3 regions of the Aciduricibacillus chroicocephali genome follow, and region 2 is predicted to be linked to each of the others. Evidence: predicted binding sites of a transcription regulator. Region 2 holds the regulator's gene; each other region holds the start of a gene.
What was found. Region 2 encodes Rex, which represses fermentation and respiration genes when NADH is low (regulators of the CRP and FNR family bind a similar motif). Its sites were predicted from a motif close to TTGTGAAATATTTCACAA; they were not measured.
Positions count from the first base shown of each region.

Region 1: QR721_RS01245 (cytochrome ubiquinol oxidase subunit I) is a predicted target of Rex. The motif match lies at 2,483-2,500, and genes of this name have one in related genera.
Region 3: qoxA (cytochrome aa3 quinol oxidase subunit II) is a predicted target of Rex. The motif match lies at 4,529-4,546, and genes of this name have one in related genera.

Region 1 covers NZ_CP129113.1:219,228-229,603, forward strand. Annotated here, with positions in the region: gene cydB (cytochrome d ubiquinol oxidase subunit II) at 1-958, opposite strand, end outside; gene QR721_RS01245 (cytochrome ubiquinol oxidase subunit I) at 948-2,357, opposite strand; gene QR721_RS01250 (YibE/F family protein) at 2,546-3,337, opposite strand; gene QR721_RS01255 (YibE/F family protein) at 3,334-4,461, opposite strand; gene QR721_RS01260 (PH domain-containing protein) at 4,601-5,095, shown strand; gene QR721_RS01265 (PH domain-containing protein) at 5,092-6,567, shown strand; gene QR721_RS01270 (hypothetical protein) at 6,651-6,887, shown strand; gene sstT (serine/threonine transporter SstT) at 6,978-8,198, opposite strand; gene QR721_RS01280 (Hsp20/alpha crystallin family protein) at 8,451-8,888, shown strand; gene QR721_RS01285 (bile acid:sodium symporter family protein) at 8,936-9,889, opposite strand; gene QR721_RS01290 (universal stress protein) at 10,012-10,376, opposite strand, start outside.
Region 2 covers NZ_CP129113.1:510,214-519,960, reverse strand. Annotated here, with positions in the region: gene groL (chaperonin GroEL) at 1-591, opposite strand, end outside; gene groES (co-chaperone GroES) at 653-934, opposite strand; gene QR721_RS02785 (CPBP family intramembrane glutamic endopeptidase) at 1,195-1,917, shown strand; gene QR721_RS02780 (DUF4305 domain-containing protein) at 1,914-2,123, shown strand; gene QR721_RS02775 (redox-sensing transcriptional repressor Rex) at 2,142-2,822, opposite strand; gene moaC (cyclic pyranopterin monophosphate synthase MoaC) at 2,826-3,320, opposite strand; gene QR721_RS02765 (ABC-F family ATP-binding cassette domain-containing protein) at 3,456-5,393, shown strand; gene QR721_RS02760 (FtsW/RodA/SpoVE family cell cycle protein) at 5,438-6,610, opposite strand; gene tsaD (tRNA (adenosine(37)-N6)-threonylcarbamoyltransferase complex transferase subunit TsaD) at 6,727-7,737, opposite strand; gene rimI (ribosomal protein S18-alanine N-acetyltransferase) at 7,734-8,201, opposite strand; gene tsaB (tRNA (adenosine(37)-N6)-threonylcarbamoyltransferase complex dimerization subunit type 1 TsaB) at 8,194-8,901, opposite strand; gene tsaE (tRNA (adenosine(37)-N6)-threonylcarbamoyltransferase complex ATPase subunit type 1 TsaE) at 8,939-9,388, opposite strand; gene thiL (thiamine-phosphate kinase) at 9,404-9,747, opposite strand, start outside.
Region 3 covers NZ_CP129113.1:301,617-311,992, forward strand. Annotated here, with positions in the region: gene QR721_RS01640 (Nramp family divalent metal transporter) at 1-58, opposite strand, end outside; gene QR721_RS01645 (TrkH family potassium uptake protein) at 346-1,689, shown strand; gene QR721_RS01650 (STAS domain-containing protein) at 1,805-2,638, shown strand; gene QR721_RS01655 (DUF3298 and DUF4163 domain-containing protein) at 2,641-3,324, opposite strand; gene pdxK (pyridoxine/pyridoxal/pyridoxamine kinase) at 3,363-4,163, opposite strand; gene qoxA (cytochrome aa3 quinol oxidase subunit II) at 4,621-5,553, shown strand; gene qoxB (cytochrome aa3 quinol oxidase subunit I) at 5,606-7,567, shown strand; gene qoxC (cytochrome aa3 quinol oxidase subunit III) at 7,557-8,153, shown strand; gene qoxD (cytochrome aa3 quinol oxidase subunit IV) at 8,155-8,445, shown strand; gene QR721_RS01685 (YflT domain-containing protein) at 8,496-9,680, opposite strand; gene QR721_RS01690 (hypothetical protein) at 9,829-9,975, shown strand; gene QR721_RS01695 (CynX/NimT family MFS transporter) at 10,024-10,376, opposite strand, start outside.

The sequences.
Region 1 (10,376 bases), 290 kb from region 2:
ACGCCTGGTAGCCGAGCACGAAAGGCAATAGGAACAGTGAGAAGATTGTCATGACCTTGAGTGTATAACCGCCTGATGAAGCATTGTAGACAGTTAAGCTATACGCTTCTGAAAGGGAACTGATCATCACTCTCGGGAACATGCCAAGGAAGATGCTCCCTGTCAGTAGAATGATTGTAATACTTGTCAGCATGAAAGCTTTCACATCAAGCTTCTGGTTGTTGTGCAAATTTGCGAAAAGCAGGGCAACCCAGGCGAGAATCGGTATAACCATGAATGTCTGTCCGTGATAGCTGAACACATCAGAAATGAAGTAGCCAATAATGATGAAGGCTAGGAACAGTACACTTGTAATTGGTGTCAACTTCCGAGCCATACTGCGCGCACGCTCCTGGAGTTCTCCGTGTGTGCGAATCGTAATGAACTGCAATCCATGCGTTAATGTAAGGAATAGGAACATAACGCCGCCGAGTAAAGCAAAAGGATGAAGGAACTGTAGGAAGTTTCCAGTCATCTCCTTATTGGCATCGATCGGCATACCGGTCATGAAATTCGCAAGCACAACTCCCCAGAGAACAGGCGGGAGAAGGCTGCCTATAAATAATGACCAGTCCCAAATACGGCGCCATCTGTCACTATCGACTTTGCCTCGGAACTCGAAGGAAACTCCGCGCATGATGAGTGCCAGCAACATGAACACGAGTGGAATGTAGAATCCGCTGAACATCGTTGCGTACCAGTGTGGGAAGGCGGCAAACATCGCTCCGCCAGCAACGATGAGCCATACTTCATTTGCGTCCCAGAACGGGCCAATCGTATTCATATAAACCCTGATTTCCTGATCATTTTTTCCGAGGAGTCGGGAAACGACGCCAACTCCGAAGTCAAACCCTTCCAATACGAAGAAACCAATAAACAAAACGGTAATGAGGATGAACCAGAATTCACTAAGAGACAATTTCAGCACCTCCCTTGTTATTGAACGGATCCTCTTCGGAAACAGGGGATTCCGGATCTTTGCGTTGCTCCGGCTTAATGTGACGAACGAACAAGTAAATTGTCAGAGCACCGAGTATGGCATAGATTGTTGTAAATGAAATGAGCGAAAACAGCATTTCACTTGCGGAAACAGAAGGAGATACAGCATCTTCTGTTTTCATCAGGCCGAATACGACCCAAGGCTGCCGTCCAAGCTCGGTCAAAAGCCAACCGGCTGTATTTGCGATGAAAGGCAGTGCTATCGCAAAAGGCATCAATTTCATAAATTTATGGTGTTTTTCAAGTGTCACCGTGTTCTTGCGTGATGCATACATGCCATACAGGCCAAGCAAAAGCATGACACCACCGGCACCAGTCATAATACGGAACACCCAGAACAGAGTTTTTACCGGCGGAATATAGTTGCCAGGACCATATTTTGCCTCATACTGATCCTGCAGCTGGTTGATTCCTTCTAGTGAACCATTGAACTGGTTATAGGAAAGGAAACTAAGCAAGTAAGGAATCTGAATTTCAAAATCATTTTCCTTTGCTTTCTCATTGATTTTTGCAAAAACAGTGAAAGGTGCAGGATCTCCGCTTGTTTCCCATAGCGCCTCGGCAGCAGCCATTTTCATTGGCTGTTCCTGTACAAGGTGCTGAGCTTGCCAGTGGCCTGTGAACAGGACGGCAAAAGCTGTAAGGAAGCCGACAACTATTGAAATGCGGAACGATTTCTTGAACATTTCCAAATCGTGTTTACGCGCGATTTTCCAAGCACTAATGCCAGCAATCAAGAAGGCGCCCGTTGTAAGTGATGTCAGCAAAACGTGTGGGAACTGTGCCCACAGATGTGGATTGGTTAGAATGGCAAGGAAATTATTCATCTGTGCGCGACCATCTGCTATTTCATATCCGACCGGGTTCTGCATGAATGAATTGGCTGAGAGAATCCAGAATGCAGAGAAAATCGTACCAAGTGATACAAGCCAAATGGAGGCAAGGTGAATCTTCTTAGGCAAACGATTCCAGCCGAAAACCCAGATTCCGATAAAAGTAGATTCCATAAAGAAAGCGAGCAGACCTTCAATAGCAAGAGATGGTCCGAAAACGTCGCCTACAAAGCGAGAGTAGGCGGACCAGTTCATTCCGAATTGGAACTCTTGGAAAATACCTGTGACGATACCGACTGCGAAGTTGATCAGGAACAGCACTGCCCAGAACTTCGTCATCCTCTTGTAAATTTCCTGTCCTTTAAAAACATACAATGTCTGCATGATCGCAATGACAAAGGCGAGTCCAATAGAAACTGGTACGAAGAAATAATGAAAAATAGTAGTCGATGCAAATTGAAGACGGGCAATAATCAGTGGATCCATCAAATTTCAACTCCTTTGCAAGATTGAGAGAGCAAGAATCGTATGCAGTCTGATTCTCCCTGTCTCTTAGGTAAATCGATTTATAAATGCTATACACTTATTATATGCACTAGGGCATTCTGAGAATGTGAAATTTGTCACAAACTATGTACGAAACAGTGACAAATTCATGACAAAGCGGGCAGATATCATATCTGCCCGCTTGTAGTTTGTTCCGTATTTTTATCGCGTTTTTTTATAAGGTGTGAAGCGTTGATCCAGGAGGCGATGGGGATGATTGCTGCAATGCCGATTCCAGCGCAAAATATTGTCAGCATTTCATCACTGAACACTTTGGAATTGGCAATTGCACCGACAGAATACTTCAAGTCGCGGAACCATAGAAGAAGTCCCATGTAGCTGCCGATAAAGGCGAAGAAAAGTGTATTCGTATTTGTCCCGAGAATATCTTTGCCGATCGTCAAACCCGAAAGGAAAAGTTTGCGCCTCTCAATTTTCGGTTGGTGATTGAAAATTTCCTGCATAGGCGAGGTGATCGAAATCGCAACGTCTGTTATTGAACCAATCGTACTCATAATGATGACGGAGGTGGCGATTTTTACAAAATCAACTCCGAGATGGAGAGAGTATATGCTGATTTCTTCTAATTCTTCTTCGCTGAAGCCTTGAATCATGGACTTCTTAGTAACAATGAGAATGAAAATAAGCATAACTGCGATTGTGATCATCGTTGCCATAAAGGCTGTTGCAGTCTTTTGGTTGACCCCATTAATGTAAAAGAGATTGATTGCACTGATTCCCGTGCAGGCGATGAATGTAAGAATGATCGGATTTATGTGAGGATCGGTCATTAGTAAAACGGTTATGAGAAGCATAATGAAATTCAGGAACAATGCAAAAAATGACCGTGCTCCTTTTTTTCCGCCGACCCAGATCATCAGAATGAGCAATATGGCTGCCAGAACAAGATTCGTACTCATATTCTCGCCTTCTTTCTCTTAATGAAGAAAATACTCGTATACAGGCCGACCGGAATTGCGAGGACAATGCCGATTCCACCAGCAAGCGCTCGAGTCAGCTCCAAGGAAAGATTCATGGAAAGCGTGAAACCGAGCGGATTGGCATTTTTTAAATAAAGAATGAGTGACGGAATGGCGCCACTTATATAAGCGAAGAAAAGTATGCTCGTCATCGTTCCCATAATATCTCTGCCGATCTCCAGAGCGGAACGCTTCAAAGCTTCAATGGAAATCTCATTGTTTAATTCAAACAGTTCAAAAATCGATGCTGACATTGTAATGGCAACATCCATAACTGCCCCGAGTGAACCGATTAGCAATCCAGCAAAAAATACGAGCCGGTATGGCCGCGTCAGAAATTGCATCTCTTCATAATACATGCCTTTCTCCCCGGTGAGTCGCATAATGAGGAAGGTAATCGTTAGTGACATAACTGTGCCAATAAGTGTTGCAATAATGGCGGCAAATGTCTTCTCGTTCCACCCATTTGAAAATAGTAATGAAATGACGGTGAACAGGACGGCGATGACTCCACAAATGAGAAGCAGATTCGTATTCGTCCGCACGTTTAAGTCAATGGCGTAGGCAAGGAGTGCCCCATTAATGAAAAGGCTCGCTGCGGAGAGCAATCCTTGCCGTTTACCAACTAGAAGCAAAACCAAAATGAATATCCAGCCTACGATTACGATGTAATAATCACGCTTCACATTTGTAATATCCCCAGTCAAAATTTTCTTTCCTAAAGATTTTTTATCAATTATTACGAAGAGCTCATTGCCTGGGTTGTATTTCTGATCACTTGCTTGAGCCAAAGAATATGTATTCTCCAGTATGATTGTTCTGCCTTTGTCCTTGCCATTTTGCATGACAGCCGTCAAACGCTGGGTGAATAGCTTGTCTTTATTGCCGTAGCTGTCTTGCTCCGATTTCATCTGGAGTAGTTTTGAAGACGTAACTTTAGCAATGGGCTTGCCATAAAAGCGTGCATTATTAAAGACGAACAACATAGATCCGAGACAAAGTACGACAAGTATTACATATATGAGTATGTTTCGTTTAGATATCCGATTTAAAAGTTGTAACATTTCAAGGAACCTCCTCATTTGTCTATCAATTGTACTGTTATGAGAGGAGAAGGACAAATTTCAGAAAAAGTGCCATTGAACAACATTGGTTAGTCTGTTATACAGGTAGTATGGAATTATTTTGAAGAGGGTGAATGAAATGGAGAGCATCCAAGCGCCGGGAAATCGAATATCAAAAAGTTATATACGTGTGCAGAGAATTGCAGGGGCGTTGTGGCTAGCTGGTGAGGTCTTTGTTCTTGCCATCATATATCTTTTAGCACGGAATTTTCACTGGTATGCATGGATTGATTGGTTTTTATATGGGCTTGGGGCAGTCTCTGTTCTCTATGCAGTCTGGTCGATTGGGCTTGCTCCTATGCTCATGCAACGATACTGGCGCTATGATGTAGGAGAAGAGTTCATTCAGCTGCAGCATGGCCGACTAATCCGTTCGAATCAGCTTATACCGCTAACAAAGGTACAATATGTTGAGCTAGGGCAAGGTCCGCTTCTTCGATCACAAAATTTGTTCAGGATTGAAATCGGAACAATGGGTTCGCAACATGTAATTCCTGGTCTGTCAGAGCAAGAGGCATACAGGGTAAGAGAAAGAATTGCAGAGCTTGCCCGTATTAAGGAAGTGGAAGAATGAATGTGAGAAAACGTATGCATCCGATGATGATTGTTGTATCGCTGCTTAAAGCAATTAAATCATTTTTCTTTCTCATCATTTATTTCTTTGTTTTTGGTTGGGGGGATTCGTCGCTCTGGGTACAAATGATACAAGTTGTGTTTATAGTAGGATTTATATTACTGATGATCCACCTTTTTCTGAAATGGCTAAGGACCTTATATGAAGTTCAAGAGAATGGAATTGCGGTTCAGGAAGGCGTATTTCAGAAAAAAGAACGCTATATCGCATTCGAGAGAGTGCAGAATGTCCAGAAGAATAAGCCGTTTTATTTGAACATATTCGGGCTTGTCGCACTAAGATTCGAAACTGGAGCGGAAGGGGACGGGGCAGATCTCGTCTTCTCAGCATTAAAAAACGAGGAAGCCGAGCGCATTGAACAGGTGCTAGATACCGCTAGAATGTCTGGTTTCATTCGTCAAAAGAATCATTTGGCTGATGAATATGAAGGGGATGAGTATGCGGAGGAACGGAGTATTCATTTTGCTTCCACAAGTAAAGATATATTGAAGGCCTCTTTTCTTTCGTTCAGTTACTTTGCTATCATTCCAGTCATCTTTGCATTTGTTTCGAATGCTAAGGACCTGATAAATATAGAAAAATATGAGAAAGGGTTTTTTGAATTCCTTCTCGGCTCTTGGCAGGCGACTATCCTCATAAGTATTGGTTTATTAGTAATCATGGGGATTGTAGGGGTATTAATAACATTCGTAAAGTATGGTAATTCAATTATTTCTTCAGATAACCAGAGGATATATTTGAGGAGCGGGATGTTTAGTGAACGTCATTTTTCTATTAGAAAAAACCAGGTGCAAGCTGTAAAAGTTCATCAATCTTTGTTAAAGCGTATGCTTGGTTTAGCAAGTGTCGAACTTGTCACCGCTGGGGGAATCGATGAAGAAATGGAAGGCGGCAATACATTGTATCCTTTCCTCCCTGCAAGGAAAGCGACGGAAATCATTGCAGAACTGCTTCCCGATTTTGAAATTAGAGATGAATCTGTAATGAAGCACCTGCCGAGGAAATCACTTGTTGCAAGACTGCTGCGTATTCCGTGGCTGTTTATTGCTTGTTTTATCGTGATGATGATTTTCTACCGTATGTATTGGTACCTTTCTTTCGTTCTCCTTATTTTTTCTGCTATCGAGCGTTATCTCGATTTCAAGTATAGCCGTTTTCTGATCAATAATGATTTCATTCAGCTACAGACGGGTGGGATTTATACTCATCTGACCGTTATCAGCCGAACACGTATGATTGAAATGGATGTAAGACGGTCAATTGTGAAAGAACGTTTTGGCCTGTCAACATTAAAAGCGACGACCCGCGGCAAACCTGTTAACGTTGAAGAACTTTCCGATATACCAGATGATTGGGCGAGAGAGGCTTATAACTGGTATTCCGAACGGCGGCCAGTCTTTATTGTGAAATAGTCTAGGGTTGGAATAATGCATCGTATAATGAATGGGTTGTGTGACAAGGCTAAGGAAGAAATGAAAAGCCGGGAGGTAACAAAATGAATAAAGGACAACATAGATTTCATGATTATATTTTGGAACGCACTCATGATGACCGGATTGAGGATGCAAAATTACTTCTAACGGAGAGCTTTAAGAAGCAGGACGAGCGCAGCTTTGATAAAGCTTATCTGCAGGAGCAATTCATGCCCCAAATGCAGAAGCTATTGAAGACGGAGCATGTAAAAGAAGTCAATGGAATTATGAGAGAGTTCGGGGATAAATACAAAGGTTAAAAGTCGATTTGGCGCATCCCGATTATTAGTTTTATAAAAGCCCCGATATCCAGTCTGTGTAGTCTGGATATCGGGGCTTGCGTTGTTGGACTATTTATTAGTAGTCTGTTCTAATCTACGCTTACGGTAATCAGCGGTAGCAGTAAATAGAACGTCTGTCGATGAATTCAGTGCTGTTTCGAAAGAATCCTGAAGCACGCCAACGATGAAGCCGACTCCTACAACCGTCATGGCAACGTCATTGGATATTCCAAACAAGCTGCACGCGAGCGGAATAAGCAGAAGGGAACCACCGGCAACTCCGGAAGCACCGCATGCACAGACGGCTGCCAGGACACTCAAGATCACTGCTGTCGGAAGGTCGACTGGAATATTCAAAGTATGGACCGCTGCTAGCGTCAGAACAGAAATCGTAACTGCAGCTCCGCCCATGTTGATTGTTGCACCGAGAGGAATGGAGACGGAATACGTATCTTTATCCAACCCGAGTTTGTCACATAGACGCATGTTAACCGGAATGTTCGCAGCTGAACTGCGTGTGAAGAATGCTGTAATACCACTTTCACGGATGCATTGGAAAACGAGCGGGTATGGATTCATGCGAGTCGCAATGAACACAATAATCGGATTGACGACAAGTGCAACGAAGAGCATGCAGCCAATTAATACGACTAGCAGCTTTCCATAGTTGAGCAAAGAACTTAGACCGCTTTCTGTAATCGATGCAAATACAAGTCCAAGAATACCAAGTGGTGCAAAACGAATAACCCAGCGTACAATATCAGATACGGCATCTGAGAAATTGACTAGCATCGTCTTGGTGGAATCCGGTGCTTTTTTCAAGGCAAGACCAAGAAGAAGTGCCCAGGAAAGGATGCCAATATAATTCGCTTCTGCAATGGCATGAACAGGATTATCAACGATGTTGAGAAGCAATGTTTTCAAGACTTCCGCTACTCCTCCCGGAGCTGTCAGATCCTCTGGGCTTGCTGGGAGAGACAGGGTGACTGGAAACAGGAAACTTGCGATGACCGCGATGAACCCAGCGAGAAATGTCCCGAGTAAATAAAGTAGAATAATGGCTTTCATGTTTGTCTTCTGGCCGCTTCTATGCTGTGCAATTGCCGACATGACAAGGAATAGGACGAGCAAAGGAGCAATCGCCTTTAAAGCCCCAACGAACAAGGTTCCAAGAAGAGCAACCGGTTTTGCCGCAGGTACTGCTAAGGCAAGAATGATACCAATGATAAGGCCGATAACAATTTGTTGGACCAGGCTTAGTCTGTTCCATCTTTTGAATAAGTTTTTCACATGAATTCTCCTTGTATGCAGAGTTATCGCAAGTATATGCGTAATCTGCATCAGTTGCTTACAACTTAAAATTATAAGTATTTTTCTGACATCCAGCAATGGCATTTTAAAATCAATGTTATTGAAATGGACATATTTAGTTGATTTACACTATTGAGTCCCTTTTTCATTACCTACTGTGAGAAATCCCAGCTTAATATTATAGAGGAAAGGGAAAAGATTAGAGTATAAATCGACAGGAGGTTTTGTGTCATGGTAAGAGTACCATATGATCCGTTCAAGCAGCTCTCGAATGTTCGTCAGGAGATGGACCGTTTCCTTTCAGGAATTCCGAATCCATTCGAGGGGAACCGAGATTTTGGAAATGTGCGAATGGATGTAGTGGAAAATGATACAGAAGTGATCGTTGCATGCGATATTCCAGGACTGGAGAAAAAAGACGATGTGAGCATTCAGGTTGATAAGCATGCTCTCCACATAAGTGGTACGGTTATAGACCGCTTGGAAATGAGTGAAGGTCATATACATCGTCAGGAACGCTATACCGGTACATTCCAGCGCACGGTTTCTTTACCTGCAGCTGTTTCCTCGGAAGGTGTGACCGCGAGTTACAAAAATGGTGTCCTCGAAGTAAGGATGCCAAAGCTAGAAAGCGAAACAAGACGACGAATTGATGTAAATTTTGAATAGAGAAGCAGGGGAACCGGCAATGCATAAATGCATGCCGGTCCTTCAACTTAGTGGGAGTTCACTTTGTTCCGTTCTCTTAATGGGATTGTACTTAAAATTACCCCTGCAAGACTGCCTAGCGTAAGATTGGCGACCATATTAGCCATTGAAGCAAGTGCTGCCAACGAGCCGAATGCGTCGCTAGCCAGTACAGTTGCGAGTGCAGAATTGCAAATGCCCACTTCAAAAAGCATGGATCGGCATTCTGCATCAGTACAACCTATCCATTTCGCGTATCCAAAGCCAAGAAGCATCTGCAAGACAACCTGAATTACGACACAGAGGAAGAGTGCTGGCAAGACATATGTATGTGCGAGCAACGAAGAGCTCGACTTTGCTGTGATACCGAGAACGACGACATAGAGAGAAAGGGCAGATATGATGGAAGCATAAGGTTTTATAAAGTCATTCAGTTTTGGATAGTAATTTTGCAATAGTATACCGAATATCAATGGTATAAAGACGATTCTTGTCATTTTCCAAAGGAAGGGCAGGTAAGCGAAATGGACGCTTGTCCCGATGATTACTTTTGCTAGAAGGGGTGTCAGCAGAGGGCCAATCAAAGTATCAAATGCTGACATTGTGATGCTGAGTGCAAGATCCCCACGACCAATTAGAGCATTCAAGTTAGCTGAGGTGCCACTTGGAACGATACCTGCCATGATAATTCCGTAAAAAAGTTCAGATACACCAAAGAACAACAGACCAATGATAATAGATACAACTGCTCCTATAATCCATTTACCTAGCGAGCCAAGCAGAGGAATTTTCGGTTTCTTTAGTAAAATGCCGAGACGGCTGCGGTCAAGTGTCAATCCCATAATGAATAGAACGAGCCCGAGTGCAGGTCCTGTTGCCATATTCCATCCTTTAAACAGATCAGGTTCTGAAATGCCCCACATTGCAAAGACGACAATCCAGAGAGGCATGAGTCTGGCGATGATGATTGTAGCGATCTTCAATGCAAAGAAGCCTCCAGTTTGCAAATTTTTATGTGCAATTAATCGTATCATGTCTACAGCTTGTTGTGGGAAGAACCGGCTGCAGGTACGAAAAAACACGTGCTGAAAGAATAGCGCGTGTTTTAATGGACGATGAATACAGGACAATTGGCCAATTGAGCAACTTTGTGACTGACACTGCCTAGGAGCATTTCTTTTACCCCGCTTAAGCCACGGCTGCCGATAATGATCATTTCCTGGCCGGTATCTTTGGCATATTGCAGAATCTGTTTTGCAGGGTCGCCTTGTAAATATACCTCTTTAGCAATAATGCCTTCTTGCTTTAGACGCTCATTATATGTTTTGAGCATCTTCATGACACGCCCTTGGGTTTCCATATCAATGTCTTTTAAGTACGTTTCCGGTACATACATGACACCCATCATTGAAGGGACGAATTCTCTCCCGACAAAGAGAAGTGTGACGTCGGAAATACCTGGTTCGGCGA
Region 2 (9,747 bases):
ATAACCGCGGTCGAATTGCATACCTTCTACTACTTCAAGTTCAGTAGAGAAGCCTTTTGATTCTTCGATAGTGATAACGCCGTCGTTGCCAACGCGTTCCATAGCTTCAGCGATCAAGTTACCAACTTCTTCGTTACCAGAAGAGATTGCTGCAACTTGTGCGATGGATTCTTTGCTTTCGACTGTTTTAGAGATGCCTTGAAGTTCTTTAACTGCAGTTTCGACAGCTTGTTCGATACCGCGGCGAAGACCTACAGGATTAGCACCTGAAGTTACGTTCTTCAAGCCTTCTGTAATCAATGCTTGAGCAAGAACAGTCGCTGTAGTTGTACCGTCACCAGCTACGTCGTTTGTTTTGGAAGCTACTTCCGCAACAAGCTGAGCACCCATGTTTTCGAATTTGTCTTCAAGTTCGATTTCTTTAGCGATTGTCACACCGTCGTTTGTGATAAGTGGTGAGCCGAAGCTTCTTTCAAGAACAACGTTGCGGCCTTTTGGTCCGAGTGTAACTTTGACAGCATCTGCAAGTGTGTCAACGCCTTTCAGCATTGCACGGCGAGCGTCTTCTGAGAATTTGATGTCTTTAGCCATATTAGATGATCCTCCCTATTAATCGCAATTTTTGTTAAAAAGATGTATGATTAGAAATCAATTAGCCAATAACGGCAAGAATGTCATTTTCACGCAGGATCAAATACTCTTTGCCATCGTATTTCAATTCCGAGCCGGCAAATTTAGAGAATACAACGCGGTCTCCCTCTTTAACTTCGAGTTCAACTTTCTTGCCGTCTACGATGCTGCCAGAACCGACAGCGATGATTTTGCCTTCTTGTGGCTTCTCTTTCGCAGAGTCGGGAAGAACGATACCGCTTGCTGTTTTCTCTTCTTGTTCAACGAGTTCGATGACTACGCGATCTCCTAGTGGTTTGATCATTAGAATGACCTCCTTGATTTCTGTGTGGTTATTTTTATTATTAGCACTCTCTTTACACGAGTGCTAATTCCAGTATCAATAATAATAAATCCAAAAATAAAATGCAAGCAATGACCCTCATAAATTTTGGGATTTTTTCTTAAAAGGAAGCGTATGCTAAAATAAAGGACAAGTCTTATAGTATATGCCCTCATTCTGGATAATATACAGCAGGCAGAATGCATATACTGTTGAAATCAAATAAAGGGAGAATCCGACTCTTGGCGAAAAACTATTTTGGCGTTATCGCCGTCTACATCATCATGCAGTTCTCCGTCTTCCTAGGTGTTCCTCTGCTAATGGGTAAGACAGACCTATCCATCATACAAGCGAATGGCTACTGGAGTATCGGCAGTTTCACAGTCGGTCTCATTCTCGTGCTCCTACTTATGAAGCCAGAAATGAAAAAGAATATGGATCGCAATGCTACGAACTTCAATACTACGATTGGCTGGATTATACTCGGCGTATTTCTCTCCTATGGAGCTCAGATTCTCGCGGGCCTTATTGAACAGAACTTCTTTAAAGTGAGTAATGAATCCGCCAATACGGAACAGATCATGATGCTCGCCCGCTCCGCACCGCTCTTTGTCATCATCCCGGCACTTATAGCGCCAATTCTGGAAGAGATCATTTTCCGCAAGATCATTTTTGGCTCCATGTATAAGAGAATGGGCTTCTTAATCCCGGCAATCATTTCTTCCATCATGTTCGGTCTCATTCACGGAGAACTGGTACATTTGCTCATCTATGCGTCGATGGGATTTGTTTTTGCTTATCTATATATGAAAACAAAGAGGATTATTGTCCCAATTGCTGTCCATATGGCTTTAAATTCCATCAGTGTTATTCTACAATATAATATAGACCCGGAAGATATTGATCGAATGCAGCAACAGGCCGAAGTTCTGCAGACGATATTGCTTGGAGGCGTACTTTTTTGAGAATTTCACCAATGATACCGGCAATCGTCTACTTCCTGATGGGCTGTCTGTTCCTCTTCGCTGCTTACAAAAGCGCAATGACAGCACCTACGATTTGGAATGCAACGACTGTCATTTTGACGGTATTCACTACGTTTATGTTCGGAGCGTGTATTCGCCTGATCCGTTTCTATCTTAATATGAAGAAACATATGAAAAAGAAGTAGCACTCCTAAGCTGGAGAGCTACTTCTTTTCTGTTGAGACTGCTTCTTCTTTCGTTTCCTGATCTTTCATTGGATAATGCTTTAGGAAGTAAACAAGTGACTGCAACTCGACTGCGAGATCAATATGATGAACACGTACATGACTCGGCACGGCAATACGTGCTGGTGTGAAATTGAGAATTCCCTCAATTCCATGCGCAACAAGCCGATCTGTAATATGCTGTGCTTCTGAAGCCGGAACAGTGAGAATTGCTACCCGCACACCATTAAGTCTGTTCTCCAGCTCGCCGATATTGTAGACCGGGATGCCGCCCACTTCACTGCCTGATTTATGAGAGCTTTTATCAAAAGCAACGACGATTTTCGTATTGTTATTTTTCATGAAATTATAATTCAGGAAGGCAGTCCCAAGATTACCTACCCCGATCAGTGCGACTTCAGTCAATTCATCCTGATCAAGTGTTTTGCGGAAAAATCCAAGGAGATACTCGACATTGTAGCCATAGCCTTTCTTGCCAAGTGCTCCAAAGTATGAAAAGTCACGGCGGATTGTGGCAGAATCCACTTTCACTGCCTCACTCAATTCTTTTGAAGAAACGCGCTTCTTTCCTTGATGGTTCAAGTTGTTCAAAAATCTATAATATAAAGGCAGACGTTTCGCTGTCGCCTGCGGAATTTTATTTTGATTTTGCTGTTCCACTGCTTATTCCTCCTCGGGGCTGCGTTTGAAATCCCCGGACTTGCCTCCAGTTTTCTCAACCAGGTATGTCGGACCGATAATCATTCCCTTATCGATCGCCTTGCACATGTCATATACAGTGAGCGCTGTTGCACTTGCAGCTGTGAGCGCTTCCATTTCCACTCCCGTACTCCCTTTTGTCTTGACGGAAGCTTCGATATGTAGTTCATATAACGCCGAATCAATTTCCCATTCAAAACTGATGTTGACGCCTTTAAGCTGAAGCGGATGACACATAGGAATCCAGTCCGACGTCTTCTTCGCTGCCATAATACCGGCAACTTGAGCTACTGCCAGGACATCTCCTTTGGCAATTTCCTGCTTGCTCACTTTTTCGTAGATTTCCTCATTGACACGCACACTCGACCGAGCGATTGCAGTTCGTTCCGTATCCTGCTTGCTGCTTATGTCGACCATCCGCGCTCTGCCTTGTTCATTAAAATGCGTGAAATCAGACATATCCACTCAACTCCTGTGATGATATCATTCTCCTATTCTATCAGAAAAGGTGAAAGAAGTCGTGATAATTTTCACAATCTGGTTGCCTGCCCTAATCCGGTTGCGCTAAACTGGAAACAGATGAGGTGAATATCCATGATTGTCATGCAGATAAATCAGCTCTCCAAGTCCTTCGGGGCTGAGGAGATTCTTTCAAATATAAAATTGGAAATTAAAGACCGTGATCGGGTTGCCATTGTTGGCCGTAACGGCGCAGGCAAGTCTACCCTTCTCAAAATTATGGCCGGTGAAATGAGCTACGATTCCGGAGATTTGATTAAACCGAAAGAAGTAGAAATTGGCTACCTCGCTCAGCATACTGCACTTGATACGACGAACTCCATCTGGGATGAAATGCGCGAAGTATTCAGCGATCTCATCGCCCGTGAAAAGGAGTTGCGCAGCCTGGAGCAGAAGATGGCAGACTCCGGGGACTATACAGAAGATGAATATGCCCGTTTACTTGCCGAATATGACCGCAAGCAACATGCCTTTGACCAGGATGGTGGCTATAGCTTTGAATCCGAAATTCGCGCTGTACTCACTGGTCTCGATTTCAGTGAGTATGATTACAGCACACCTATTACAGAACTGAGTGGTGGACAGAAAACACGTCTTGCCCTTGGCAGACTCCTATTGAAAAAGCCTGAACTGCTCATTCTCGATGAACCGACGAACCACTTGGACATTGAGACTCTGAATTGGCTGGAAGGTTATCTCGGCGGTTATCCGGGAGCAGTAGCCATCGTATCCCACGACCGCTACTTCCTCGATAAGACCGTTTCGATCGTGTATGAGATTTCCCGCCATCGTTCACGCCGCTTTGTCGGCTCCTACAGCAAATATCTTGAACAGAAGGCTGCTGATTATGAAAGTGAACTGAAAGCTTATGAGAACCAGCAGGCAGAGATTAAACGTACAGAGGAGTTCATCCAACGCAATATTGTACGGGCTTCTACAACAAAACGAGCTCAGAGCCGCCGCAAACAACTTGAAAAGATGGAAATGATGGATCGACCGCTCGGTGATGAATCATCAGCCTCCTTCTCTTTCCAAATTGACAAGAAAACCGGGAATGATGTGCTGAAGATTGAAGATGTTGCTTTCCGCTATGAAGGTGAATCTACTAATCTGTTTGAGCATGCAAATTTCCATGTAAATCGTGGAGAGCGAATTGCACTTGTCGGACCGAATGGTGCCGGAAAGACAACTTTGCTGAAAGCAATTCTTGGACGTTACACACCAGCAAGTGGTGAAATTCGAATCGGCTCGAATGTCGAAATCGGTTACTATGATCAGGAACAGACTGAGCTCTCTTCCACAAAGACAGTGCTCAAGGAATTATGGGACGACTATCCAACAATGATGGAACGCGATGTGCGTACTGTCCTCGGCAATTTCCTATTTTCCGGGGATGATGTCCTAAAGCCGGTCAGCTCCCTGAGTGGTGGGGAAAAAGCACGTCTTGCCCTGGCAAAGCTCATGCTTCAACGTGCAAACCTGCTTATCCTGGATGAACCGACAAACCACTTGGATATTGACAGCAAAGAAGTATTGGAAGCGGCACTGATTGACTATCCGGGTACAATCGTATTCGTTTCACACGACCGCTATTTCATCAATCGCATCGCCGACCAAGTCGTAGAGCTTACAAAAGAAGGTACGACAGTCTATCTTGGCGACTACGATTATTATGTAGAGAAAAAGGAAGAAACGGCTGAGATCCAGAGACTCGACGAGCTCGAAAAAGCAGCTCCGAAAAAGGAAGAAAAGAAGAACGAACAAGCTCTTTCCTATAAAGAACAGAAGCAGCTGCAAAGCGAAAAACGCAAGATTGCACGCCGCATTGCTGAACTAGAAGAAAAAATAGAAATGCTGGAAAGCGAACATGCTGAACTTGAAGAGCAAATGACACTTCCTGAAGTATTTGAAGACCATGAAGCTGTTATGAAACTGACTGAACGAACAGCAGCCATTCGAGCACAGATTGATGAATATATGGAAGAATGGACAATATTATCAGAAGAAGAATGATAGATATAAAAAAACTGCAACAGGCAAATTGCCGTTGCAGTTTTTTATTTGAACAAATAATCATTCTGAATCGAATTCTCTACAGCTACTCTGTAGATCAATCCGTATCCTAACATTGCAGCAAGTACCGAGCTCCCTCCATAACTAAGGAAGTAAAGCGGAATCCCGGTAATCGGCATAATACCGATTGTCATGCCGATATTTTGGAACGTATGCATGAGTAATAGACTCATATAGCCAAAACATAGATAAGACCCAAACGGATTGCGGGTATACACTTGCAATCCGAGAGTAACGAGTTTATACATTAGCAGGAAATATAGCAGCACAACAGCCGCTGTTCCAATGAATCCGAAGCTTTCACCCACTACTGAGAATATAAAGTCAGTCTGTGCTTCGGGCAGCTGGACTTGCAAGCTGTCCATTCCTTTTCCCGTCAGTTGGCCTGAACCAAGCGCTTGCATGGAACGGTCGATATGGAACGTATCATTGCTCGTTTGCTGAGAGTGGTCGAACCAGGTCAATACCCGCCCCATCTGATACGGCTTGATATGCAGTACGTCTTGTGCGAAATTCGGAAATTGTACTACGATGAAGACGACCGTAACAGCAGCTACAAGCAACGTCGTAACCATCGTAGCTATAATTTTCCAGTTAATCCCTGACAAAATAACGAGCATCCCTGTGATAAATAAATACACAAGTGATGTACCCATATCCGGCTGAACCATTGTGAACATGACCGGTATCCCGACAACAATGATCATTTTGCCAAGGAGCTTCAAATCTGTCTCCAGTGTAGGCCTTTTCACTCTTTCTTTATGCTTCGTGATAATTGCTGAAAGATAGAGAATAAGCCCGATCTTTGTGAATTCACTCGGCTGCAGAGTAAAGCCCGGAAGATGGAACCAGCTCTTTGCACCGTTTACTTCTCTCGCAATGCTTTCCGGACTTAACCAAAGGACGACGAGCAGGAATACAGTCGCACCGTAAATAATTAGACTCGCACGATAGTACTGATCCGTATCGATCATCTGTAAGCCGATCAAAATCAAAACCCCAACAATATACCAGAAACTCTGCAACATGACGAAATTCTTACCTTCATACTGTTCCAGCTGCTGGGCGTTATAAATGGCAAGCAGGCTAACACTAATCAGAAGAACCAACAATATAATCAGGTCACTCTGAAAAAAATGAGATTGTTTTTTTTGCATCTGTTTACACCAAATTTCCAATCATCTGAATTCGGACGATCAATTGACAAATATCCGCAAATTTCTCGGTTACCTGACAATTATACTCGATACAGGCAATTGTTGACTACTCTTGTTTAATATAATTCTAGGCCCGGGTTCGCGTTCAAATCCATCCCATGACGTCTCCCCTGCTCATAAGCAATATGGGCAGCAGCTCCAATCATCGCTGCATTGTCCGTGCACAGATGGATTGGCGGGAAATGAAGCGGGATTCCGCTATTTTCAAATCGCTCAGCAAGCTTATTGCGGAGCCCTTTGTTTGCTGCAACTCCACCAGCAACAATAACTTCTTTTACATTATATTGCTTCGCCGCCTTGAATGTCTTCTCAACAAGTACTTCAACAACGCTAGCCTGGAAGCTTGCAGCGATATCTTCATCCTTCAGTTCCTTGCCACGCTGTTTCGCATTATGAATCGTATTGATTACAGCAGATTTCAAACCGCTGAAACTGAAGTCAAAGCTTCCTTCCTCTAAATAAGCACGCGGGAACTCAATCGTTTCCTCTCCATCCGCAGCAAGTCGGTCAATATGCGGACCTCCAGGATATGGGAGAGATAACATGCGTGCCACTTTATCATATGCTTCACCACATGCGTCGTCCCGTGTCTGCCCAATGACTTCAAATTCCCCGTGTCCTTTCATTAAGACAAGCTCTGTATGCCCTCCAGAAACGATAAGAGCTAACAGCGGAAATTCAAATTCTTCAATTAGCCGGTTCGCATAAATATGGCCGGCGATATGGTGGACACCGATTAAAGGCTTTTTCTTAGCAAAAGATAGAGCCTTTGCTGCGCTGACACCAATAAGCAATGCTCCCACAAGGCCCGGACCTTCTGTTACAGCAATAGCATCAATATCATCCCATTCAAGACCAGACTGTGAAAAAGCCTCACTGATCACATCAGTAATTGCTTCAACATGGTGGCGGGATGCAATCTCAGGAACAACGCCTCCAAATCTCTTATGGCTCTCGATTTGTGAGGCAACAACATTTGCAAGCAGCTCTGTTCCATTTTTCACAATTGCTGCCGCTGTTTCATCACAGCTCGTTTCAATAGCTAGTATGCATGTATCTTTTTTCATGTAAAGTCCACCCACATGACAATAGCATCTTCATTATTGTCGGTATAGTAATTTTTACGAACACCGCCTGGAATGAGACCGAACTTACGGTACATTTTTTGGGCGATAATATTGGAAACACGAACCTCTAGAGATAAACGTTCCATGCCATTCATAATTGCTTCAGCCACGATATGCTTGAATAAACGCTCACCAAGCTTCTTACCGCGCATTTCCGGTAAGAGAGCTATATTCGTTACCTGTGCATCACCAAGTACCATCCAAGTACCTGCATAGCCGATAATACGATCGCCCATTTCCATTACATAATAGTAGGCGAAATCATTATCATTTATTTCTTGTTTGAAGATCTCTTCTGGCCATGGACAAGGGAATGAAGCACGGTCAATTTCCATGACCTGTTCCAAATCATCAAGTTGCATCCGGCGAATTTTAACGCCGGTTTCTGTATGTGTTTTACTCATTGCCTTCCCTGTCCTTATTAGACTCAAGCCACTTAGCTTCTGCTTCAGCAAGGCGCAAGTAATTCGGCACAAGCTCCCCTGCTTGTATTCCTTCTTTACCCAATCCACAAAAAGCAAGATCAGCCGGGTTCGGATATTGGTTTGCACCATTAGGAATGATTGCAAGGTCTCCCATAATGGCCTCAATACATTCTCGATGAATGGATAGTTCCGGACTTAAGAAAATCACAGGTCTTCCTTCATTCTTAAGCTCGTGAAGCCAGTCTTCCATTAAGATATTTTGTTCCGGGCGCACTAGTTGTGCCTTCCCATCCTTAAACTCGTACAATCCAGTAAATACAAGTCCACGGCGTGCATCAAAAAAAGGACAAATTGCATGTTTGCTATTTCTTCCCTGCCAAGCGAGCAGTTCAAGACTGGAAACAGCTTTGACAGGAATATTGAGTGCCCAAGCAAGCGTTTTTGCTGTCGTCACACCAATCCGGACGCCTGTATAAGAACCAGGGCCATTGGCGACAACGATCTGATCAAGGTCTTCCGGCTCCATACCGACTTCCTTCATCAAGTCATCAACGGCTGGCATTAGACGAACCGAGTGATTCTTTTTAACATTTGTTATATAGGAACCGATCAGCTCTCCGTCACGAAGCAATGCTACGCCTAGAGTCTGATTCGAAGTGTCCATTGCAAGTATATTCATGCATGCTGCTCCTTAAAACCGCTCTTCCCTGCACCAATCATAGTTGTAATTCAGCTGCCACAACTTCAAAGTGCATACCCTGCGGTGACAAAGTGAAGAGACGTTGATGTTCATTCAGATACTCTATTTTAACATCCAACCGTTCTTTTGGTAAGAATTCCTCAATGAATTGAGCCCACTCAACGACAGATACGCCATCTCCACTGAAATATTCATCAAAACCGAGATCTTCCTCAGAATGCTCCAGTCGATACGCATCCATATGATAAAGGGGAAGATCTCCTTTATATTCTTTAATAATGGTAAAAGTCGGGCTCGACAAAGTCTGTACAATCCCCAGACCTCTCGCAACCCCTTTTGTAAAGGTTGTCTTTCCTGCTCCTAGTTCCCCTTCCAGAGTAATGACATCTCCCTTTTTTAAAAGAAGAGCCAGTTTTTCGCCGAGTCGCATTGTATCTTCCATGGATTCAGTCCTGATCTGATGCATTGTCGTTAACTTCACCTACTTAAAATGATTATAGCCGCTTTTATTCAAACGACTCATTAACCCTTCTTTTCTAAGCCAAGCCTGACCAATCTCCCCTGACTTAGGTACAACTTTGCCAATTTCGGTCACTTGAACATTTGTTTGGCTCGCAACTTTGTGAACGATTGGCCAATCTTTTCTAGCAACTGTTCCAATCAGCTCGAAATCTTCTCCACCGGATAAGATCCATTTATCTTTCTCGTCATCTTCCGATAGAGCTTCATGCACTGGCAATTGTTCATATTGAATATGAAGATCGATAGAGGAGGATTCAGCAATCTCGTTAGCCTCACTTGCAATTCCGTCACTAATATCATTCA
Region 3 (10,376 bases), 210 kb from region 2:
CCTCTTCCAAGCTGATATTAGTGCTTTTTTGAAGCCAGCCGCCAGCCTTTTCCTTTATAGACTCATGGCTCTGTGTTTCATTAATATTTTTATTATTTACCAAGGTGTTCACCTCTTTGACGAGTTGGAATTCTAATATGTTTTAGGAAAGATCCGATTTAATATGGATACCTTCATCATAATAGCTCTAACGGAATAAAATCAAACGAAAAGATAGCCAAAGGAACTTATTTTTTACTTGCGCAAATTAAAAGGTTTTTATTTACAAATCAAAATTTAAATTGACACTTGCCAACAAGGGGCGTAAATTATGTTTACTAATTAACTGAAGCTTCTGGCAAGGAGATGAAATGCCTTATGAAAGGCAAATGGCAGAGAAATATGATTCGGCTCAGTCCGCCCCAGCTACTCGCGGCCGGTTTTATGCTTATGATTCTGATCGGTGGGTTGTTATTAAAGTTACCCGCTGCCGGAACAGAACATGTTTCATGGATTGATGCTTTTTTTACTGCAGTATCTGCTACGACAGTAACCGGTCTTGGTACAGTTGATATTGGAAGTACTTTCAGTTTATTTGGTGAGATTATCATTATGGTGCTTGTACAGCTTGGTGGATTAGGCCTTATGACTTTCGCAGTCATGGCTCTCATCATGCTTGGACGAAAAATTGGTCTTAAACAGCGCCTGCTTGTCCAAGAGGCATTTAATCAGACATCAATTGGCGGTATTATCCGGCTCGTCAGGACACTATTTCTCTTTTCCATTATCATTGAGGGAATTGCTTTTCTTTTGCTTTCAGAACGTTGGGTTCCGGAATATGGCTGGAGTAAAGGAATGTACTATAGTCTGTTTCATACGGTTACAGCTTTTAATAATGCAGGATTCTCTCTTTGGCCGGACAATTTAGCCCGATATGTCGGTGACCCGGTTGTCAATATTGTCATTAGTGGTCTTTTCATTATTGGGGGATTGGGTTTTACAGTGCTAATCGATTTGTGGAGGAAACGGGATTTCCGTTCCTTGACATTGCATACGAAATTAATGCTTGTCGGTACATTTATTATAAATTTATCGGCAATGGGTTTGATCTTTGTAATGGAATATGGAAATCAGCGTTCATTTGGCGGCCTGTCATTGCATGAACAGCTGTTTGGCTCCTTGTTCCAGGCAGTTTCACCTCGTACTGCAGGGTTCTTAACAATCCCGACATCTGATTTGACGGTATCTTCAATTTTACTTATCATGGTTCTTATGTTTATCGGAGCCGGAAGTGCATCCACTGGGAGCGGGATCAAGCTGACGACATTTATTGTCGTTTTGCTTACAACCATTTCATTTCTGAAGGGGAAGGATGAAGTCGTCATATTCAGAAGAACGATCAGAAAGGCGACAATTCTCCGTTCTCTTGCGATCATTGTAGTGAGTCTATTGTTCGTTCTTGTAAGCCTATTTTTACTTACGATGACGGAGAATAAACCATTTTTGTCATTGCTTTTCGAGGTGTTGTCAGCTTTTGGAACGGTTGGTCTGACTTTGGATCTGACACCTCACCTTACTACTCCGGGCAAAATCATTATTATGGGTCTTATGTTTATTGGACGTGTCGGACCATTGGCTTTCGCTTTTATTTTTGCAACAAGAAAGTCATCAGCGGTAAAGTATCCAGAAGAAGATATTTTCACAGGATGAAACAGCGGATCTCCGTAATTTTGTTTGTTATAGCTTTTTAAGGAATATATTTAGTTAAATGGGGTATAAGAAACTATTCGGAAGATATTATCTTAAACTGCTAGGAGAAAAGACGATGAATTGCGATACTAAATTATACGAATATATATTGGATAAATCTTGGCAATTGACAGAGGAATGGTATACTTCCATAAATAAAGAAGAGACGGCAGGGGTTTATTTATCGGAAAATCCAGCGGCTGTTGAGCGTTTGAAGAAACAGAATAATGAATTCCATAAAAAGTTTGCAGAAATTTTTATTAAACAGGATACAGAGTTTCTTGAAATTTTTGAAGAGTGGGTTATTGGTCTTGTTCATGATGAGGGACACTTAGAAACACCATCTTATTTAATAACGGGAGAGTTTTTCCGAACACAGAAGCAGTATATGACCCTTGTCGATGAATTCTTTGAAATTTGCGAGGGCTGCACGAATGAAGACTTGAATAGATGGAAGAACATGATTGGTGAGGGGATAGGAAGAGTCATCAGCTGGTTTTTGAAAGAGCAGCATGATTTTACAAACCGGCAAAGCCGCGAGCAGCAGCAGACGATCAATAAACTCAGTTCGCCCATTATTTTGTTAAATAAACGGGTTGGCCTACTGCCGCTTATCGGCAAAATTGATGATGTGCGTGCGGAATTCATGTTGGAAAACACGCTTGAAGTGTGCAGCAATAGAGGATTGCGACAATTGCTAATCGATTTGTCCGGGGTAGTGACTGTCAATACTTTTGTCGCTCATAAAATATTCGAGCTAATTGATGCTCTTGCTCTTATTGGGGTAGATGCTATTCTTTCAGGTATTCGTCCTGAGATTGCTCAAACAGCGGTACAATTCGGTGACCGTTTCAGTCGCATGACAATCGTTACGAACTTGGAAAAAGCGATCGACCTTTATTTGAAGTGACATCAAATACCACTTGATAATGTGGCGAGGGGCCCGTCTTGATTAAGAATTGGCTCGAGAGAATATGCAGGAAGCGGAAAAGTAGGCAGTCCCGCATAGCCTGGAGCTATTTCGTAAGCTTGGAAGTAAATGACGAGTGTCTGATCGGCTAAATAAAAATCTTGGTTTTTCCGGACGTTGATTTTATCATTTAGGAGTGGTATGTTTCGGATGGAGGCCTGTTTTTCAATTAGAAGAGACAGGTAACTTTCGTAATTGATATCGGAGCGAAACAGATTGTTTAGATTGTATAGTTTTCCGTTGTCAATTGAGAAGGTGAGCGATTTTGCCAAGTTGAGTCCATGTGCGTGTTTTGGCGCATAGGCATAATTGGTGAAGACAATGCTTAAGATGCCACGCTGGTTATTTTTCACCTCAAATGTTCCGAGCATCTCCTGGAAGTAAGGAGCAGGATCCTGCTCCGCGTGTTGTGCTTCAACGAGCTCGCTGACAACGGATCGGATTAGGCTGTTCATATGATTTTGAGCGGTTGTATTGGAGAGCCCATAAACAACAGGATACATAATTGTTGTGTTTCCTTTTTCTATACGTGCAACTCGGATAGGGGCGTATGCATTCTTAACCATGAGATCAGCTTCTTTCACTTTTTCACAATAGCCTATTCGAGCAACTGCATTCGTGTACATACAAAAAACGCTGCGTATAACTACGCAGCGTTTTGTTTTTAGCGGTTGTTATTGTATGCACCATGCATGACGGGACCGACAAATTCATTCAATTTCCAGCCGTGCTTAATTGCAGCAGACACGAAATCTTTTGCAGCAGATACAGCATCTTTTACAGATTTGCCATGTGCCAAATTCGCTGTTATTGCCGCAGCAAACGTACAGCCGGCGCCATGATTGTAATTTGTATTGATTTTATCACTTTCAAACAGCGTATACTCCTTGCCGTCGTAGAATAGGTCGGCTGCTTTCTCGTGTTCAAGATCACTGCCACCTTTGATGACGACATTTTTTGCGCCTAGTTCAATAATTTTGGCAGCTGCTTCTTTCATTCCGTGAACAGTCTTAATTCTCCCTGTACCAGCAAGCTGTCCTGCCTCAAACAAATTCGGTGTTGTAATGAGTGCACGCGGAATAAGCAATTCGCGCATAGCATCTGTATTCTCTGGCTGCAAGACTTCATCTTCACCTTTGCAAACCATGACCGGATCGATTACAACGTTCTTCAAGTTGTATTCGTCAATTTTCTTTGCACCAAGTTCGATGATCGGAACAGAACCGAGCATGCCTGTTTTCATGGCATCAATTCCGACAGAAAGAATCGTATTCAGCTGTTTTTCAACAATTTCCGTGTCAATTGGATAAACGCCATGGCTCCAGTTATTGGCGGGATCCATGGTTACAATGGATGTGAGGGCTGTCATGCCGTATACGCCATATTCCTGGAAAGTCTTCAAATCCGCTTGAATGCCTGCACCGCCGCTTGAATCGGAACCGGCGAGCGTCAATGTTTTTTTCATTTTTTTGAACCCTCCAGCTATAAAGTATTTTTTTTAGATTAACGTATTATGCCGATTCTGAAAAGTAAAATGCGTAAATTCGACAGCATTCCGAACATTCCATGCTTGCTCGCTTGCCGATATGACTGATAATTACGAATCTTAGTGTTGGTTTAGAGAATCGTACATGTTTGTCGGTAAGTGGGGAAATATGAGAAAAGAGTTTAAAACGAAAGGGAAATGAAGCTGTTTTTATAATGGATTGAATAGCCGGAATTTTCGTCCATTTTCCGTCACATTCTGTACACAAATTCATTAAAAAAAGCCGTCATTTAACCTTTCTATATTGTGTTTCAATGTGCACAGTTTTAAAATGTAAATTGTAATTGTGATAATCCTCACATTATTAATTGAGGGGATTACAAACGGCTGTTTGTCCAATTCAATCACCAGGAAACATACTGAAAGGGGTAGCCTAATGAGGAAGAAATGGTTTTTGGCTTTGCTTGGGGTTCTGATTGTACCAATGCTTTCAGGCTGTAATCTGCTTGTTCTGAATCCGCAAGGCCCAGCAGCAGCGACGCAAGCAAAGGTCATTATAACTTCAATTGTGACAATGGCATTTATTTTGCTCGTTGTATACTGTCTTTTTATTTTCATGCTTGTCAAATACCGGGCATCAAAACAGGAGCCTGGTTATAAGCCGCCTCATATTGAGGGGAGCAAGGTACTTGAGACAATCTGGATCGTTATTCCAGTTTTGATCGTTACATTCCTTTCCATCGTGACAATCAAGTCTACAAGTGATGTTGAGGCAACACCTAAGTCATTGAAGGATGAGAAGCCGCTCATCATCTATGCTGCTTCTTCTAACTGGAAATGGCATTTCAGTTATCCGGAAGAGGATATTGAAACAGTGAACTACGTCAATATCCCGACGAACCGTCCTGTTGAGTTCAAATTGTATTCCTTCAATACAATGACGAGCTTCTGGGTACCACAGCTTGCAGGTCAGAAGTACGCCATGGCGAACATGGTTAACACACTTCACCTTGCAGCGGACCATCCAGGTTCATACTTCGGCCGTAACTCCAACTTCAGTGGCGCAGGATTCGCTGAAATGGAATTCGAAGTACAGGCAATGAGCAAGAAAGATTATGCCAAGTGGGTATCTGACGTTCATGCCACAGCAAAACCTTTGAAAGAAAAAGAATTCAACAAGCTGCTTGAAGATGGACATCTTGGTCGTAAGACATACACTGGAACTCACCTTGGTTTCAACCCAGCGCCAATGAGTCACCAACATAGTGGTGGCCATGAGCAAGGTGATATGACAAAAGAAGAGATGAACCATCACAAGAACGATAAAGAGAAACATGAAGACATGCCAGGAATGGAGCACGGAGAGTAATTCTCTTTGCTCCGCATGACTTACAAAATATCAAGAAAAGAAGGGTTGCAACATGAAGGAGTACTTCTCCAGATTTGCGCTAGAGAATGGCGATGACCCAATGATCATCGGTTCGCAAATTGCGATTGCTGTAGTTTCGATTGCAATCATTGTCGGCCTTACGTACTTCAAGAAGTGGGGCTATCTGTGGCGCAACTGGCTCACTACAGTTGACCATAAGAAAATCGGTATCATGTATATCCTCGCAGCGCTGCTCATGCTCTTCCGTGGGGGAGCTGACGCAATACTAATGCGTGCACAAACAGCTGTTCCGAATAATGGATTGCTGGATGCGCAGCATTATAACGAAATTTTCACCACACACGGGGTTGTCATGATTTTGTTCATGGCGATGCCATTTATCATCGGTTTGATGAACGTTGTTACTCCTTTGCAGATTGGTGCAAGAGACGTCGCATTCCCGCGTTTGAACGCTATCAGTTTCTGGCTGTTCTTCTTCGGAGCGATGCTGTTTAACCTTTCATTCGTAATCGGTGGTTCACCTGATGCCGGCTGGACAGCCTACTTCCCGTTGGCGAGCAATGACTTCAGCCACACAGTAGGGATTAACTATTATGCAATTGCAATCCAGATTGCAGGTATCGGTACTCTGATGACAGGTATCAACTTCATTACGACAATCATGAAAATGCGTGCCCCTGGTATGACATTGATGAAGATGCCAATGTTTACTTGGTCTATCTTGATCACGAACTTGATTATCGTATTTGCATTCCCGGTACTTACAGTAGCGCTTGCACTCATGACCATGGACAGACTGTTCGGAACAAACTTCTTCTCTATTGCCAATGGCGGTATGGATATGCTTTGGGCGAACTTGTTCTGGGTATGGGGACATCCGGAAGTTTACATCGTTATTCTCCCGGCATTCGGTATCTATTCCGAAATCATCTCCACATTTGCACAGCGTAACTTGTACGGTTACAAATCAATGGTATTCAGTATGGTTGCCATCAGTGCCCTTTCATTCCTTGTATGGACGCACCACTTCTATACAATGGGTCACGGTGTAATGGTTAACGGAATCTTCTCTGTCACAACAATGGCGATAGCCGTGCCGACGGGGGTTAAGATATTCAACTGGCTGCTCACGCTTTACAAAGGAAGTATTAAATTTACAGTGCCGATGCTTTGGGCAATGGCATTTATTCCAATTTTCACAATCGGTGGTGTAACTGGTGTCATGCTTGCAATGGCAAGTGCCGACTATCAGTATCACAACACAATGTTCCTAGTAGCTCACTTCCACTATGTATTGATTCCAGGTACAGTGTTTGGTGTGCTTGCCGGCTTCACATTCTGGTGGCCAAAGATCTTCGGCTTCAGCCTTAATGAGAGAATTGGTAAATGGGCATTCTGGTTCATCGCTATTAGCTTTAACGTTGCCTTCTTCCCATTGTTCCTTTCTGGTTTGAATGGACAGGCACGTCGTATGTACACTTATTCCGAAGCTTCTGGATTCGGTATTTACAACTTGATTTCGTTCATCGGTGCAATCGGTCTTGCGATTGGATTCCTGTTGATTGTTTATCAAATCTACTGGAGCACTCGCTACGCACCACGTCATGTGGATGGAGATCCTTGGAATGCACGTTCGCTTGAATGGGCTACACATAGTCCAGTTCCGGAATACAACTTCGCAATTACGCCGACAGTTGATTCCATCGAAGCTTTCTGGGATAAGAAAGAGCATGGCAAAGAAATCTTCAAAGGCAAGATTGAAGAAATTCACATGCCAAATAACAGCGGCTTGCCAATCATCATGAGTGCGATCTTCTTCGTATTCGGCTTTGCGCTTGTCTTCTCAATGTGGATCGTCGCTATTGTGTCATTGATCGGTATCTTCGTATGTATGGCTTACCGTTCGTTTGAAATTGATCATGGTCACCATATCCCTGTCGAGAAGATTAAGGAAACTGAAAGAAAGAGCGGGGTGACTTTTAATGAAGATTGATCATTCAGTCCCTAAAGAGTATGCAACTGAGGAAAACAGACTGAAAATCTTCGGTTTCTGGATTTTCATCGGTGCTGAAGTTGCCTTGTTCGGAACGCTTTTTGCCACATTCTTCACCCTGGTGGACCATACAGCTACTGGTCCAACAGGGCATGAAATATTCGAACTGCCACCTGTTTTGATTGAAACGTTTGTCCTTTTGACATCAAGTTTCACAATTGGCCTTGCAGTTAACGCGATGCGTCTTGGTGCCAAGAAGGCGATGCTCGTATTCATGGGTATTACACTTCTTCTTGGTCTTGGGTTCTTGAGTGTTGAGATTTATGAATTTACAACATATGTTCATGAAGGAGCGAGCTTGCAGACAAGTGCCTTTACTTCTGCATTGCTCACATTGCTTGGAACGCACGGAGCACACGTTACACTAGGTTTCTTCTGGGGCTTGTTCATCATGATTCAAGTTGCTAGACGTGGCATTACACCAGAAACAGCGAATAAGTCCTTTATCTTCTCGTTGTACTGGCACTTCCTAGACGTTATCTGGATTTTCATCTTCAGTTTCGTCTACTTGAAAGGAATGATGTAAGATGACTTTTAAAGAACTGTTTCCAACGAAGCACCTTACAGGATTCATTTCTTCGCTAGTCCTTACAGGTGTTGCCCTTCTGGTATTGTACCTTGATGTCTCCATGAAGACAGGTGTCGTAATCCTTCTGATTACCGCATTCATGCAGGCTGGCATTCAGCTAGTCATGTTCATGCATGCTGGTGAATCTGAGGATGGTACAGCGATTTATACGCATACGTACTATGCAGTATTTATTGCGCTTGTCACTGTACTCGGTACATTGCTTACAATGGTCTGGGGTTACCAGTAAAAATAAATGCCCGTCAATCCATAAAAGGGATTGACGGGCATTTTATTTATTTAAATGGAATTGTCATCTTTTAGACGATGGTCAAGTTCCTGGTCATTTTCTTTCCTCTTTTTAGCCATTTCTTCTGATAGCCGATCACCGACCTGCACATCTTCCTTATCAACCCATTCGCCTGAAGCGGCTTTCTTCAAAGTACTGTCATCATGAGTAGAAACTTGGTTGTTTGCTGTTTCATAGTTGGTTGTAAGCCTGTGATCAAGTTCTTCGCCTTGTTTGTTTTTATTGACCATCTCTTCAGAAATACGATCCCCAGCTTGGACATTTCGCTTATCGACCCATTCACCAGCCGCTGCCTTTTTCAAGTTGCTGTCATCGCGAGTTGAGAGATTGCGTCCTGTTTCAGTATTTGTCGTCAGTCTATGATCAAGTTCTTCGCCTTGTTTGTTTTTATTGATCATCTCTTCAGAAATACGATCTCCAGCTTGAACGTTCTGCTTGTCGACCCATTCGCCTGCAGCGGCCTTTCTTAATGTATCATTGGCTGGATTTGTATTAATATCGGCTCTGGTTTCGGCTGTGCTCGTGGTCAATCTATGGTCTAAATCTGCATGGTGATTTCTGTCTGATTCAATTACTTTTCGAGATATATCGTCTCCAGTATTTACTTTATTCACTGGAACTCGCTCACCTGAAGCAGCCCTTTCAAGTGTATCCTTATTGCTTTTCACAAGATGCGGACGAGTAGTGCCATTGTTTAAATCAAGATTTTCATGATTTAAAGCAGTAGCTGGCTCAGCTCCTACGTTCGTTTTAAAGTAGTCCTCATCAGAACGGTACGGAGAAACTCCCAGCTCCTTATTAAGGTGCTTATTGTTCTTTCCAGCATGATTTCGCATATCAAGCTCTCTGTCAATGAAGAGAAGCATGCCGCCTTTTTTGGCTTCAGCATAATAGCGGTTCGCTTGTTCCTGAGAATAGCCCATTTTTTCAAAAGCACCTGTTACAGGCTCTTCTCCCATGATGAAATGTTTAACCTTTTCAAGCCAGTTTTCATCTCCTGCTGATTCTACTTCAGCATCTGTACGACCGCGGATCATACGGATATCTTGTTCATCATTTGTAACAACATACATGTCTTTCTCTGTGTGACCTTGTTTCTTCAATGCATCCATTGCTTCAAGCAATTCTCTTTGACTATAGAAAGTTCCCATATATTTTTTGTCTGGTGTTGCCATGTCAAAAGATGCCTCCTTTAAGAATATTGGTCCTTGAATATTTCCCGTATGCACTGACTTTCAAACGGAAGTCCGCATTGGAGCAGTATAGGAGTCGACAATAATCGGCAAACTATAAAGGATCAGCGTATGGGAGGAGGAAGCGAATTTGAGCAAACAGGATCGATTCAACAACCAGTTCAAAGAGCGCGAGAACAGTGGCGAAAAGCGTAATGGACGAAAGGCGCAATATAAAAATCATAATGCAGAAGGCGGCAACACGCCGAACGAATATATAAGCAGAAAAGAAGATTAAAAAAACGGCCCTGTATGCTTTCGAAACATACAGGGCCGTTTTTTTAAACTATTGTGCTTTTGCATGATTGTGCACTTTTCCCGGCTTGGCAGCACCAAGTCCTGCATAGAAGAACACGAGAATATTGACAAGCAGCATGATAATGGGGACTGTCCAATTGTGTGTAAGGTCATGGAGAGCGCCGAAAAGAACTGGTCCGAGAGAAGCGAGCAAGTAACCGAATGATTGTGCCATTCCGGAAAGCTCTGCCGATTCACCACTATTATCCGTACGCAGTGTAAAGAACATCATGGAAAGACTGAAAGCACTACCGCTTGCAATCCCAATGAAGATAACACAGATTATAGTTAGCACCTGATTCGTAAACAGCAGTCCACCGATTCCACAAAAATAAAAAGCAG